DNA from 3 places in the Alistipes sp. AF48-12 genome. Region 1 is predicted to be linked to each of the others. Evidence: riboswitches for the same ligand, from Rfam matches in the RefSeq annotation. Region 1 holds a riboswitch; each other region holds the start of a gene.

The links. Region 1 has a riboswitch for cobalamin ahead of DW082_RS13265 (TonB-dependent receptor). Riboswitches for the same ligand answer to the same signal wherever they lie in the genome.
Region 2: it holds a riboswitch for cobalamin, as region 1 does, so the genes downstream of both, DW082_RS08900 (threonine/serine exporter ThrE family protein) here and DW082_RS13265 (TonB-dependent receptor) in region 1, are expected to answer to the same signal.
Region 3: it holds a riboswitch for cobalamin, as region 1 does, so the genes downstream of both, DW082_RS10730 (ribonucleoside triphosphate reductase) here and DW082_RS13265 (TonB-dependent receptor) in region 1, are expected to answer to the same signal.

The regions. Positions count from the first base shown of each region.
Region 1 is NZ_QUDJ01000028.1:11,008-16,025, forward strand. Features, by position in the region: gene DW082_RS13240 (hypothetical protein) at 187-675, shown strand; gene DW082_RS13245 (helix-turn-helix domain-containing protein) at 845-1,150, opposite strand; gene DW082_RS13250 (helix-turn-helix domain-containing protein) at 1,154-1,318, opposite strand; gene DW082_RS15220 (hypothetical protein) at 1,319-1,441, opposite strand; cobalamin riboswitch at 2,365-2,568, shown strand; gene DW082_RS13265 (TonB-dependent receptor) at 2,677-4,692, shown strand; partial or broken gene DW082_RS13270 (YncE family protein) at 4,689-5,018, shown strand, end outside.
Region 2 is NZ_QUDJ01000012.1:62,643-67,660, forward strand. Features, by position in the region: gene DW082_RS08890 (MFS transporter) at 1-839, shown strand, start outside; gene DW082_RS08895 (methylated-DNA--[protein]-cysteine S-methyltransferase) at 851-1,384, shown strand; gene DW082_RS08900 (threonine/serine exporter ThrE family protein) at 1,413-2,810, opposite strand; cobalamin riboswitch at 2,954-3,154, opposite strand; partial or broken gene DW082_RS08905 (PLP-dependent aminotransferase family protein) at 3,299-3,963, opposite strand; gene DW082_RS08910 (ABC transporter permease) at 4,203-5,018, shown strand, end outside.
Region 3 is NZ_QUDJ01000016.1:37,538-42,555, forward strand. Features, by position in the region: gene DW082_RS10710 (hypothetical protein) at 1-306, opposite strand, end outside; gene ruvX (Holliday junction resolvase RuvX) at 641-1,075, shown strand; gene DW082_RS10720 (diaminopimelate dehydrogenase) at 1,091-1,987, shown strand; gene def (peptide deformylase) at 2,015-2,572, shown strand; cobalamin riboswitch at 2,750-2,957, shown strand; gene DW082_RS10730 (ribonucleoside triphosphate reductase) at 3,072-5,018, shown strand, end outside.

The DNA of each region.
Region 1 (5,018 bases):
ACCCATGAAGCGGTCCGACGGCGATCGCTCCGCAAACGACAAAAGCGATATGAATAGGATATTTTTTACGCCGACCTGCATTTCGGCCACCAGAACATACTCCGGTACCAAACGGACAGGCCTTTTGCCGACCGGGACAATACGACGGCACACGACGCATGGCTGCTCGACCTTTGGCGGTCGACCGTGGACAAGAAGGATATGGTCTACATCCTCGGCGATCTTACATTCTTCAAAAGCGAAGACGCCCGGCATCTGCTGGAGAAACTGCCCGGACGCAAATATCTCATAACCGGTAACCACGACGGTTCGGTCAAAGCCTACTCGAACTATTTCCAGACCACAGCACAAATACTCGACCTGACGGTTCGTCCGAGCATGTGCTCCCGGCTGACGGACAACATGGTGTTGAACCTGTGCCACTATCCGCTGCTGACCTGGAACCGCAAGCCCCACGGCTCGGTCATGCTGCACGGGCATTGCCACGGCAAGCTGGACGAATATAACCGCCAGTCGCCCGATCTGAGGTTCGACGTGGGCATAGACGGCGAGCTGTCCCGCCGCTGCGGAGGATTTATCAGTGTCGAGGCCGTGTATGATGTAGCGATGGAGAAGACAAAAGGAGAATCTTTTACCCAATATGCCCGGCAGAATTATCTACCCGAATACAGATAGAAAAGGGTTAGTTCGTTTAAAGCGATCCCCGGCCTATGATACGACGGCCGGGGACATGCTCATGTTTTCAGTTGTTATATCAGGTTGTCTTGGGCCTTCGGTTTGAACTATTCGAAAATTTCGAATAGTTCAAACCGAATCACTATTTAATGGGGGTAATCTATCCACATTAGAACGGATCTTCGGTCGGGCGCAGGTTCTTGAGGAGGGTTTCCCGGATGCCAGATTCGGGATAGATGATGTTGCGGCCGCCGATAACGGTGAAAGGGATCTGCCGACTGTCCCGTAGGTTCTGCAGCGTGCGGGTCGAGATATGTAGGTAGGCACATACTTCCTCTCCCGTAAGGTACCGTTCTTTCATAACCGAGGGGCGGTAGTTGTCGATGGCTTTCCGCAAAGCCTTTTCCGTTTCACTGATCTGCGAAAAGGCTTTCTTCACCTCTTCGCTTTCGCTGTTCAAAAAATCCCAAGACATGACCTACTTACTTTTAATGGTTTTACTTCTCAGGTATTCTGCCACGTCATTCTCCCGGTAGAAGAACTTGCCTCCTATCGAAGTATAAGGCAGTAGTTTCTTGTCCCGGTAGGTTTGAAGGGTACGTTTGGAGACGTTCAGCAACAGGCACACGTCCTGGCTGTCCAATCATCCCTCCGATACCTGCGGATCGAATTTCTGCCGGACCTCTCCGGCGAGGGTCGATAACTCTTCCAGTCGGGCGAGGAGCCTCATCCATGTCCGCTCCCCGACGCAAACGATTTTATCCATACTTTTTCGATTTTAAATTTACATGGTAACCGGTTCCCATTGGAGTTATCTGCCTGCGGAAGCCGGTTACGGTTGATTGTTCGTGTTGTCTTTTCTTTTTACGGTTCCGTGCGATAAGAAAGGCTCATCGGTCGCGGATACGGTGCGCTCGGTTTTTCATCGGTTCTTTACATTTTATAAAAGCGGCCGGATGATGATTTTGCCCGCAATATATAACCGTTTCAGACTGGTTGTAGCGTTTCCCCGCCCGGTGTCGTGAATAGTCTTGGATAATCCGGAAGAGTCCGGAACGGATTAACATACATGTCATTGGCAGACTGAAATATATGACCACATGAATGCTGTTTGAGTTTTTTGCAACTCCACGCTTCTCTGTTTGAGGTTTTGCCTGTTCTGAAAAATGCGACACCGGAGCAAAAGGAGTTTCGGTTTAATCCGTTAAACCGAAATGTTTTGGTTAAACCAAAACCTAACTTGCTCACGCTCGACGCGTGCCGGGAAATTCGGTCCATAAAAGAGATTCAGCCTTTCTGGATTGGGTTACAGAATGGACAATTGGCCGATAAGGCTTCAGGCGACCAAGCTTGATAACCGGCGAAATAGCCCGGTTTGGGCGGTTCGCGGTCGGGCGTATCAAGAAGAATACTGTCGTACAGTTTGGTGCTTTGTAAGGCTGCAATCGTAGTCAATACTACGGTTGTAGCCTTACAAAATGATAAAATGATATTTGTGTCCGGTTACAATAATCCTTTGCTACAGTTTTATAGAGTTAGCATGTGATAATTCGATAAAGTCAAAGATAGTTTTTTACTTTACTAATAGTAGAATGGTAGTTTGCAGAGAGGTAACAGGCTGGCATATGCCTTTTGTTTAATTTCATGCAAGTTTACCAAAGTGTAACAATATTAATTAAAAATATTTTCCGTAATTTTGTGCCGCAAGGTTTTCCGGAAGTTATCTGCTTCCGGGAATAAAAGGGAATGCAGTGAGAATCTGCGACAATACCCGTTGCTGTGAGTTTCAGTCCTTATAGGGCAACTCCGCGCACTCTTTGCCACTGGTTTTAAACTGGGAAGGCGCAGCGGAGGAAATGAGTCAGAAGACCTGCCTTGCGATAACGAGGATTTACCCCTGCGGGATCACGGGTGGTATGTAATTGGCTCTCCCAAACATCGTATTTCGTTTGTTTTTGTCGGTCAACTGCAGAGGTAAATCGTGCAAACGAATGAACTTGCATGCAATTTACTGAAAATAAGTATTTTACAACTTCGGTTGCCGCCCAGCCGAAAGACACGACGTTTCTTCAGGAATCGGACAGTGTACTCCGTAAATACGAGATTGGGGAAGTGACGGTTTACGGCCGCCGGACCTTGCCGAAGATCATTCCCGCACAGGAATTGTCGGGAACAGAACTCGAGCGCCTGAACGTGGTTTCCGTGGCCGATGCCATTCGTTATTTTTCCGGCGTCCAGATCAAGGACTACGGCGGAATCGGGGGATTGAAGACGGTCAATATCCGGAGCATGGGAACCCAGCACGTCGGGGTGTTCTACGACGGCATCCAGTTGGGCAACGCCCAGAACGGGCAGATCGACCTGGGGCGCTTCTCGCTGGACAATATGGAGGCCGTTTCGCTGTACAACGGGCAGAAAAGCGCCATCTTCCAGTCGGCTAAGGATTATGCCTCCGCGGGATCGGTTTACATGACTACCCGGACACCACGTTTCGATTCTGTCAAAAATTACAACCTGAGTTTTTCTGTCAAAGGAGGGTCGTTCGGTACGGTCAACCCGTCCGTGTTGTGGGAACATAGGATCAGCGACAAACTGAGCAGCTCGTTCAATGCGGAATATATGTATACGACCGGACGGTATAAGTTCAGCTATGCGAAGAAGGACGGATACGATACGACCGAAGTGCGGCGTAACGGCGATGTCAGCGCTCTTAGGGTGGAGGGCGGACTGTTCGGAAAGATCAGGGACGGAGAGTGGAAGGCCAAAGTCTATTTCTACGACTCGGAACGCGGCTATCCGGGCGCTTCGGTGCGGGAGGAGCCGGGAAAGTTCAAGCACGAAGACCGCCAGTGGGACCGTAACCTGTTCGTGCAGTCTTCGTTCCGCAAACAGTTCGGTTCGCTTTATACACTCGTGCTGAACGGCAAGTACGCTTACGATTACCTGCATTACCTGTCCGATCCACGGCTCGACGTGACGACCATGTATGTCGATAACCATTACCGGCAGCAGGAGGTCTATTTCTCGGCCGTAAACGGCTTCTCTTTTTTCGACTGGTGGAAAGTCAACCTTTCCGCTGATTTCCAGTGGAACACGCTCGATGCCGACTTGGTGGACTTTGCCTGTCCGCAGCGGTACTCCGTCCTGACGGCATTGGCCACGTCCGTTCAGTTCGAAAAATTCAGTATGCAGGCCAGCCTGCTTCATACTTATATCTACGACAAAACCAAAGCCCTCGGCGAGGAAGCTCCGGAAAAGAGCCAGTTCACACCGACGGTCGTTATGTCTTATCGCCCGTGGAGCGCGGAAAATCTGCAACTCAGGGCATTTTACAAACGGATATTCCGTATGCCTACGTTCAACGATCTTTATTATACGTTCATCGGTAACAAACAGTTGAAGCCCGAGTTTACGACCCAGTACGACGTGGGGATCGTTTACAACAAATCGTTCGGTGGTCACGGGTTGACTTATCTGGACGTATCGGTGGACGGTTATTTCAATCAGGTGGACGACAAGATCATCGCCATGCCCACATCCAATCAGTTCCAGTGGACGATGGTCAACCTCGGGTACGTGGAGATACGCGGCATCGACGCGTCGGTACAATCCGGTTTCCAATTCGGGAAGGTTGCCCTCAATGCCCGCCTGAACTACACTTACCAGAAAGCGCAGGATTTCACCGATCCCGAAAGCCAATGGTACGGCGGGCAGATTCCCTATATCCCCTGGCACAGCGGATCGGCCATACTGGGCGGCAGCTATAAAAGCTGGGACTGGAATTACAGCTTTATCTATACCGGCGAACGGTACGAAGCGGTGGCCAATATTCCGGAAAACTATTCGCAACCGTGGTATACCCACGACATGTCGCTGTCCAAGAGTTTTCAGTGGAACCGCGTCGGTATGCGGGTCACGGCCGAAGTCAACAATATTTTCAACCAACAGTATGAAGTCGTCCAGTGCTATCCGATGCCCGGGACGAACTTCAAAATCAAAATTAACCTGACATTATGAGTTTCATACGACGATTTGCGGTTTTATTGTCGCTCTTTCTCTGCCTCGGTTCGTGCCGAAAAGACGAGCCGGTCCTCCCTTCCACGAATACGAATACGGGAGGTGGATCGACCGGGACCGGCGGAACGGGTCAGGAAGGTCCGATCAAAGGCTTTTTCCTGCTCAACGAAGGCAATATGGGGAGCAATAAAGCCTCGTTGGATTATTATGACGCCGAAACCGGCGTGTATTCCAAGAATATTTATCCGGAACGCAATCCCGGCGTGGTTAAAGAGTTGGGCGACGTGGGCAACGACATTCAGATATACGGCAATAAGCTCTATGCG
Region 2 (5,018 bases), on a different contig from region 1:
CCTCGCGGGTAGCGCAGCTCGCCTCGGGCGGGCGCAAAGGACTGGCACAGTCGATCTTTCAGGTCGGCGGCAACGCGGGAAGCGCTATGGGGCCGTTGTTGGCGGCTTTGATCGTGATTCCGTTCGGTCAGGCTTCGATCGGCTGGTTCGCATTGGCCGCGCTGCTGGCTATTTTCATACTTATTAAGATCGGGAACTGGTACAAACGGCGGCTGGCCGTAGCGGCACGCAAGACCGTCGCAACGGCGGCGGCGCCGGCTCACGGACTTACGAAGCGAAAAATCCGGGCCGCGCTCATTATCCTGGGCGTATTGGTATTTTCGAAATATTTTTACATCGCCTGTATGACCAACTATTTCACGTTCTTTTTGATGGATAAATTTTCGATGTCGGTACAGGGGGCGCAGTACTGTCTTTTCGCATTTCTGGCGGCTTCGGCGGTCGGAACATTCTTCGGCGGGCCGCTGGGCGACCGCATCGGACGGAAATACGTGATCTGGGGTTCCATTCTGGGGGCCGCTCCCTTCACGCTGATGCTTCCCTATGCCAACCTGGCCTGCACCATCGTACTGGCGGTCGTGATCGGCCTTGTCATCTCGTCGGCGTTTTCGGCGATTCTGGTCTATGCGACCGACCTGATGCCGGGAAAGGTCGGCATGATCGCCGGAGTATTTTTCGGACTGATGTTCGGGCTGGGGGGACTCGGTTCCGCCTTTTTCGGCTGGCTGGCGGACAAAACCAGCATCGAGTATATTTTTCAGATCAGTACGTTGTTGCCTTTGCTGGGTGTAATAACGGGCTTTCTGCCTAATATCGAATCGAAGAAAACCAATAAATAAATAAATCAGCGATGCAGTACACTTTTAAATACCGGTCGCCCCTCGGCGGGATCACGATCGCAGCCGACGACGAAGGCCTGACGGGGCTGTGGTTCGACGGGCAGAAATATTTTGCCGACACGCTGTCGGCCCGGCACGAAGAGAAAATGCTGCCGGTATTCGGGCAGGTCAGGGAATGGTTGGACTGTTATTTCGGCGGCGGCATCCCCGGTTTTACGCCGCCGGTGCACCTACAAGGTTCGCCGTTTCGGCTCGCCGTCTGGGACGTGCTGCGGCAAATCCCGTACGGGGAAACCGTCACTTACGGGGAGATCGCGCGGGAGATCGCCCGGCGACAGGGAGTACGGAACGTATCGGCGCAGGCCGTAGGCGGCGCCGTGGGGCACAATCCCGTCAGCATCGTCGTGCCCTGCCACCGCGTCGTCGGGAGCAACGGAAGCCTGACGGGTTATGCGGGCGGCATTACGCGGAAAGTGCGGCTTCTGAATCTCGAACGGGCGGAAATGTCGGGATTGTTCGTTCCGAAAAAAGGGACCGCATTGTAGGCGGCCGGCCGCTGTCGCGTCTTCTCGTTTAGCCGATGTCCGTCAGGTTGACGAACTTACCGTGCAGCCTGCGCCGCTCGATGAGCAGTTTCAACTGTTTTTGACGTTTGGGAGTGATCCAGCGGCGTGCAAAAATGTTCGGGATGGCCACGCCGATAGCGATGCAAAGGATCATAAGCGAGGCCTGGATGGCATTGTTCATCGCTACGGTGACTTCGCCCACCACGCCGCGCATATCGATGAAAGCAAACAGCGCCCGATACATCAGCACGCCCGGGATCATCGGGATGACGCTGGGAATCGATAGGCAATGGTGAGGGGTGTGGAACCAATGCACCGCCCGCGTTACGATGATGCTGATAAGGGCCGAGCCGACCAAAGAACCGATCACTGGACCCATGTCCAGTCCGATATTGTGGTTGCTCGGGCCAAGATTGACAAAGTTGCGGGAGCAAACGGCGATGACGCCTCCTACGGCCACCACCCAGAGCAACCGGCGCGGGATATTGAAGATCATCGAAAATCCTACGGCCGATATGGCGGCCGCTACGGCGAATTCGAAATAGGTGTGATGCGGCGTCATGCTCAGATCCTTCACGAAGTTGTCGATCCCGCAGACGTGGATGGCCAGCGCGATGCCGAACGACATGGCGACCACGATGAGCAATGTATTGACGGCCCGTGTGATACCCACCTGCACGTAGTTATCCAGCATGTCGCTTACAAAATTAATCAGCGGGACGCCGGGGACGATGAAAAGAGCGCAGGCCATCAGCGGATGCCACGGCGTATCGGAATGGAGAACGGCATGGAGCGGTCCGGGCAGTGCGAGCGTCGATATAAACGTGGAAACCCATGCCAGCAACGTTGAGACGAAGGCGGCGACGGCAATATTCATAAAGTGATTGGAACCCAGATCATTGAGCACCGCACGCAAGCGGAACCCCAGGATAGCGGCCACCGAAGCGTAGAAGAAGGCCGGCCAGTCGCAACCGAACTGGATGCAGAACCCGCCGCAGGCGAATCCCGCGCCGACGGCTACCTGCCAGGGGGTGTAGTTACGTTTGCGGGTACGGATTTTTTCCAGCTCCTCCTCGTATTTTTCCAGCGAATAATCCTCGCGGATGGCTCTCCAGGAGAGTTTGCTGACGGCGGAAATAGCAGTCATGTTGATGCCGTGTTTTTCGCAACTCTGGAATTTGGAAAACGAATGTTCTTCGTCGCCCAGGTTTACCATCAGCATGTTGTAGTTGATGTAAATATGCAGGTGTTCGTCGGGCAGTCCCAGGTAGGCCGCCGTGCGTTTCATGTTGCGCATGATGCGGCTCGTGTCCGCCGCGCTTTCCATCAATAGCTTGCCCGTACGCAGCAGCAGGTCGAGCTTCCGGTGCAAAAGTTTTTCCGAATACTGTGATGTCTTTTCCATAACCGCCTCTCTTTACATCCGACAAACCGGCATTGCCGTGCCGGTGTTCAAAAGTTCCACTACGACGCTGACATACTTTCTCATCCGTATATTTCTCAAAACGAGGATAATTTTTTTCGCTATTTTTCTAAACCCACGAGCAAAAACAGCCTTTTACGAACGGCAGGTCTTCTGACTGACTCCCGCTTTGAAACCTTCCCGGCCCCTTTCGAAACCAGTGGTATCGTATGATCAAAGCGTAAACGGAGCTTCACAGCAGCGGGACTGTCCGGGATTTTCACCCGATTCCCTTTTAATCCGGACGACAGAAAAGCGCCCCCGGAACCGATTCCGAGGCAAAGATAAGTTTTTAAAATTAATTAAAATAGATCCGCCGCGATATTTTAGGGCAACCTGCGAACTTTTTCGGGCGAGAAAGGCAAATAAAAAACTCCCTTCGGGAAGAGCGTTTTTCGAGGTTTGCGCGCCGGGACGGTCGCCGGAAAAGGTCATTCGGATTTGCCGATATATTCTTTGACGACCTCCCCGAAGATTTTAAGTCCTTTCTCGATCCGGTCTCCGGGTATATTGGAATAATTGATCCTGAGGATATTCTCTTTATGCTCGTTCGGAAAAAAGAGCTGCCCGGAACGAAAGCTATTTTTTTTCGAGGCATTTGTTTAAAATTTCGCGCGCCGAAATCCCTGTCGGAAGTTCGATCCAGATAAATAGTCCGCCTTCGGGCCGAATGAATCTTATGTTCGCGGGGAAGTAACGTTCGATGGATCCGACCGCAACGTCCCTGCGCCTTTTGTACACTTCGACTATCTTTCCGATATGCCGGTCGATGTCGTACCGTTGTAGATACCGGGCGATGATCATCTGGGCCATCGTATTGCATTGCAGGTCGGTTCCCTGTTTGACCAACCAGGACGTACTTGCGGATGATGTCCTTGTCTCCGGCGATCCAGCCGATCCGGAATCCGGGGCAGAAAATTTTAGAAAAACGTCCCGTGCACGGGACGTTGCCGGTCGTGTCGAAAGACTTTACCGACGGCAAAGACGCTCCTTCGAATCTTAGCTCGCCGTACGGATTGTCTTCCTGTACCGCGACGCCGTATTTCGAGGGCAGTCCGGCCAGTTTCTTGCGTCTTTCCAGGCTCCACGTTTTTCCATCCGTTCATTTTCAATCCATCCGACTTCCGAGCAGGTTCTTAACACTCTTTTGCCCTCATCTGTAAAGGATTCATTCAACAGTGTCCATTAATTTTACACACCCGGATCGAACCACACAACATAAAATCCTGTATTACAAACATTAGCACATCACGGCATTATTTTCGAACATTGCTGTATCGATTGAAAAAACACTCCGCCGGATCCAAAGCGGAAAAATAAAAACCGACGACCAATATGAGGGATCTGAACATCGCCATACGCTCGCTCTTCAAAAGGGGACGGCATAACGTAACAAAAATCGTCTCGCTGAGTATCGGATTGGCCATCGGTCTGGTACTGATTGCCAAGATCTATTTCGAACAATCCTACGACTCGTTTTATCCGAATGCGGATAGGATCTATCGTTTGACGGGCTACACGAGCAACGAAAACGAGTCGAAGGTCAGCGAATCCGTTTCGGCAATCGTCGCTCCGACCATGAAAGAGGAAGTACTGGGCATCGAAGCCGCAACCCGGCTGACCCATATCGGCGGAGACAGGAACAAATTCATAACGTCCGATAAGCGGCGCTACTCGGTCGGCGGCATCCTGATGGCCGACAGTTGCCTGTTCGACGTGCTGCCGCGTCCGGTACTGTCGGGCGATCCGAAAAAGGTATTGGCCCGGCCCGGCTATGCGATGATTTCGCGCTCGTTCGCCGATAAGCTCGGAGGAATCGACCGGGCAGAAGGCACGGTCATCGCTTCCGACAACAAACCGGAGATGACGCTGACCATCGGAGGCGTATTCGAAGATCCGCCGGAAAACTCGCACTTGCGCTACGACGTACTGGTCACATTGGAGGAAGCGGACGACGGAGGCTTCCTGGCCTGGTTCGGCCGCCACTACCTAACCTATGTGCTTCTGTCCCCCGGCGTCACGCCCGAAACCCTGCGTCCGGCCATCGACCGGATGCAACAAAAACACATCGTCCCCCAAGCCCTGCAAAATGCCGGCGTCGACCGATTGGCATTTTTCCTGAAACCTATAAGGGAAGTGCATACCGGCGAA
Region 3 (5,018 bases), on a different contig from region 1:
AAAATCCAGGATGTCTTTAAAAGTAGCTTCCACCTCGGAAGGTACAAATACGTTCGAAGCTTCGCCGTACCGTTTAAAAATGATTGCCGGCAAATCGGTCAACGAAACGTTCAGACGCCGGGCCATTCCCATCGCGTCGCGCTTATCGACGGTCGCATAAACCTTGTAAGCATAGTCCGGCTCGTCGTAATCGTCGTGTTCGAGCAACACGACCAAACTTTTGTCGTCATCGAAACCGACGACGACGGACGACCATATCGGAAAATCGTCATGCGACTCCACTATAACTTCCTGTAACGTCATCATACGCTCATCTTCTTTTTTAAACCGATACCCTAATTGCATTTTCACTCGTCTTTCGTCCGCCTCGCGGTTTCCGTATTGCGATCGCAGCGGGATCGTCCGGAAAACACATAATCTCCAGAATGCAAAACAAAGATAAGTTTTTTTCTTAACTTTGCACAGAATAACGCGCGTTTCATGCCGTCTGTCGCCCGCTAGTCCGTCTGCGGATCAAGCTATAAACCAGCCGGATATCTACCGGGGAATCACCAAACGTCCCCGGGAGAGTCCCATGGAAACGCTGCGGGCAAGGCGGCCGGACGCAGCAATCGGATCATTCAACGGATTATCGTCGCATATGGGGAGAATATTGGCTATCGATTACGGACGCAAACGGACGGGCCTTGCCGTGACCGACCCGTTGCAGATCATCGCCAACGCCCTCGATACCGTTCCGACCCATACGCTGATGGACTACGTCAAGAGCTACGCCGCGGCCAACGCGGTGGACGCGATCGTAATCGGTATGCCGCTGCAGATGGACGGGCAGCCGTCGGAGTCCTATACCTACATCCGTCCGTTCGTCGAGAAACTACGTAAAGAGATGCCCGCGATGCGGATCGAACTGTTCGACGAGCGGTTCACCTCGAAGCTGGCGCTGCGGGCGATGATCGACGGAGGCGTTCCGAAAAAACGCCGCCGCGAGGACAAGGGGCTGGTCGACCGCGTCAGCGCGGCGATCATCCTGCAAGGATACCTCGATTCGCGAGACAACAATTTATCGAATCCATAAAACGTTAAGAAGAAGATGAAAAAGATCAGAGCAGCCATCGTCGGATATGGCAACATCGGAAAATACGTACTCGAAGCGTTGCAGGCGGCCGAAGACTTCGAAATAGCGGGCATCATCCGCCGCGACGCCGCGAACGTGCCCGAAGAGTTGAAAAGCTACACCGTAGCCACCGAAATCGGATCGCTCGGCAAGGTGGACGTGGCGATTCTCTGCACGCCGAGCCGCAGCGTACAGAGCTTCGCGCTGAAACTGCTCGAAAAAGGGATCAACACGGTGGACAGTTTCGACATCCATACGCAGGTCGCCGAACAGCACGCGACGCTCGGCAAGGCGGCCGCGCAGCACGGCGCCGTTTCGATCATGTCGGCCGGCTGGGACCCGGGCAGCGACTCGGTGGTGCGCGCCCTGCTCGAAGCCTGCGCCCCGAAAGGGATTACCTACACGAACTTCGGCCCCGGCATGAGCATGGGTCACACCGTAGCCGTCAAGGCGATCGACGGGGTTAAAGCCGCGTTGTCGATGACGATTCCGACCGGGACGGGCATTCACCGGAGGATGGTTTACATCGAGCTGAAAGAGGGCTACGATTTCGACAAGGTGGCCGACGCGATCAAAAAAGACGCCTATTTCGTACACGACGAGACGCACGTGATGCAGGTGCAGAGCGTGGACGCGCTGCTGGACATGGGACATGGCGTCAACCTGACGCGCAAGGGCGTTTCGGGCAAAACGCAGAACCAACTGTTCGAATTCAATATGAAGATCAACAATCCGGCGCTTACGGCCCAGATACTGGTCTCCTCGGCGCGGGCTTCTATGTTGCAGAAACCGGGATGCTACACGCTGATCGAAATCCCGATGATCGACCTGCTTCCCGGAGACCGGACGGAACTGATCCGGCATCTGGTATAACAGGATTAAAAACAGCAAACGAACGATATGTTACTTCCGATTTATATTTACGGTTCGGCGGTTTTGCGCAAAGAATCCGAAGACATCGCCAAAGATTATCCGGAACTGGACAAATTTCTCGAAAACCTGTGGGAAACCATGTACGAAGCCGACGGAGTCGGACTGGCCGCCCCGCAGGTGGGCCGCAACATCCGGATCTTCGTGGTCGACGCTTCGGTGAACGCCGACAAGGATCCGAGCCTGGCCGGTTTTAAAAAAGCCTTTATCAACGCGCACATCTACGAACGCTCCGGCGACGCCGTTCCGTTCGACGAAGGATGTTTGAGCCTGCCGGGAATCAACGAACGGGTCGAAAGGCCGTCGCGGATCAGGATCCGCTACGCGGACGAAAATTTCGTCGAGCACGACGAGGAGTTCGAAGGTTTCGCGGCGCGGGTCATCCAGCACGAGTACGACCACCTGGACGGCAAACTGTTCATCGACCACGTGTCGCCGCTGCGCCGAACTCTGCTGAAAAGCAAACTGGCCGCGATGACCAAAGGGAAATACAAAGCGCACTATCCCTGCAAACTGGTGAAAAAATAGTTTCCGCCCGTTTCCGGGATCTCTTTCAGGGCCGTTCGCCGTTTCGGGCGAGCGGCCTTTTTGCATACCGTCTTTCCCCGTCGCTTTCGGCGATGACAGCCAACCGTTTAATCGAATAGGTTTATAAGTTGTTAATAAGTATTCCGCCGAAAATGTTTTCCGTCGAAACGATTCGCTATGTTTGTGAAAACATTCGGTTCTCGATGCCGGGCTTCTCGCCCGGCGGGAGATCAAAAGGGAATCCCGTGAAAGTCGGGAACTATCCCCGTAGCTGTAAGTTCCTGCCAAAGGCCGCGCAAACCCGAATGCCACTGTCGGTTTACCCGATGGGAAGGCGCGCGACCCGGAACAAGTCAGAAGACCTGCCGGATGAATTGCATTGTAGCTTTCGGGTGAAGAGCGATCGAATGTCGGGGCCCTCCGTACGCGGCCCGATATCTTTTATCCTCCCGGAGTTACCATTTTATCTTATTGTTTAACTGTTTAAAATTCAAACAAGATGAATGGACAGACTCATTTACGGCAAATCGTAAAACGGACGGGCGAGATCGCCCAATTCAGTCCGGAGAAAATCGAACAGGCGATCTTCAAGGCCATGCGGGCCTCCGGTGCGCCGAACCGCAAAGAAGCACGCCGGCTGTGCGGCGAAGTGGTGGCCTCGCTCGAAAAAAACAGCGCCGAACAGACGCCGCACGTCGAACAGGTGCAGGACGCCGTCGAGCAGGCGCTGTACCGTCGCGGCGATTTCGCGCTGCTGAAAAACTACATGCTCTACCGTCGGCAGCACGAACAGCTCCGCGAATCGAAAGAGCTGTTTTCGAACCTCGACGTGATGGACGACTACCTGTCGCAGGACGACTGGCGGGTCAAGGAAAGCGCCAATTCGGCCTACTCGCTGCAAGGCCTCAACCAGCACATTTCGACGATGATTACTTCGCAGTACTGGCTCGGCCGGCTCTATTCCGAAGAGGTCGCCGACGCGCACAAAAGCGGAGCTATGCACATCCACGACTTGGGCTTCCTGAGCGTCTACTGCGTCGGCTGGGATCTGAAAGACCTATTGACGACCGGGTTCAAAGGAGTCGAAGGCAAAGCGCAGAGCGCGCCGGCCCGGCACCTGCGGACAGCGCTCGGACAGATCGTCAACTTCTTCTACACGATGCAGGGCGAAGCGGCCGGCGCGCAGGCCTTCTCGAATTTCGACACCTTCCTCGCGCCCTACGTCCGCTACGACGGGCTCGACTACGCGCAGGTCAAACAGTGCTTGCAGGAATTCCTGTTCAACCTGAACGTTCCGACGCGGGTCGGTTTCCAGACTCCGTTCACGAACATCACGATGGATCTGACCGTCCCCGACTTCCTGAAAAACGAGCCGGTGGTTTGCGGCGGCGAAATAAAAGAGGAGACCTACGGCGATTTTCAGCCCGAAATGACGCTGCTCAACAAGGCCTTCGCCGAGGTGATGTACGAAGGGGACGCGGCGGGCAGCCTGTTCTCGTTCCCGATCCCGACCTACAACATCACGCCCGATTTCGATTGGGAAAATCCCGATTACGACGGCATCTGGCAGATGACCGCCAAGTACGGCATCCCCTACTTCTCGAACTTCGTCAACTCGGACATGAAACCCGACGACGTGCGCAGCATGTGCTGCCGGCTGCGGCTCGACAAACGGGAACTAATCAAGCGCGGCGGCGGACTGTTCGCGTCGAACCCGCTGACCGGGTCGGTCGGCGTCGTGACGATCAACCTGCCGCGACTCGGCTACGAATCGGGGTCCGAGAAGTCGTTTTTCGAACGGCTGCGCCACCTGATGGAGCTGGCCCGCGAAAGCCTCGAAACCAAACGCAAGGTCATCGAGCGCTACACCGAAAAGGGACTCTATCCCTATTCGAAATTCTACCTGCGCCACATCCACGACCGTTTCGGCTGCTATTGGAAAAACCACTTCTCGACGATCGGCATCAACGGGATGAACGAATGCTGTCTGAACTTCCTCGGCGTCGGAATCGCCACCGAAGAGGGCGCGGCATTCGCCCAAAAAACGATGCGCTTCATGCGGGACGTGCTGGCCGTATTCCAGGAGGAAACCGGCAATATCTACAACCTCGAAGCCACTCCGGCCGAAAGCACCGCCTACCGGTTCGCGATGCTCGATACCAAGCGTTATCCGGATATCATCACGGCGAACCAAGCCGACCGACTGCTGAAAGGCGCCAAGCCTTACTACACCAATTCGACCCACCTGCCGGTAAACTTTACCGACGACCTGTACGAAGCGCTCGAAATGCAGGATCCGCTACAAGCGTTGTACACCGGGGGAACGGTGTTCCACGTCTTCACCGGCGAAAGCGCCGTATCGCCCGCAGCCGCCCGAGACATGGTGCGCCGCGTGACCGGCCGGTTCCGGCTGCCCTACATCACGCTGTCGCCGTCGTTCAGCATC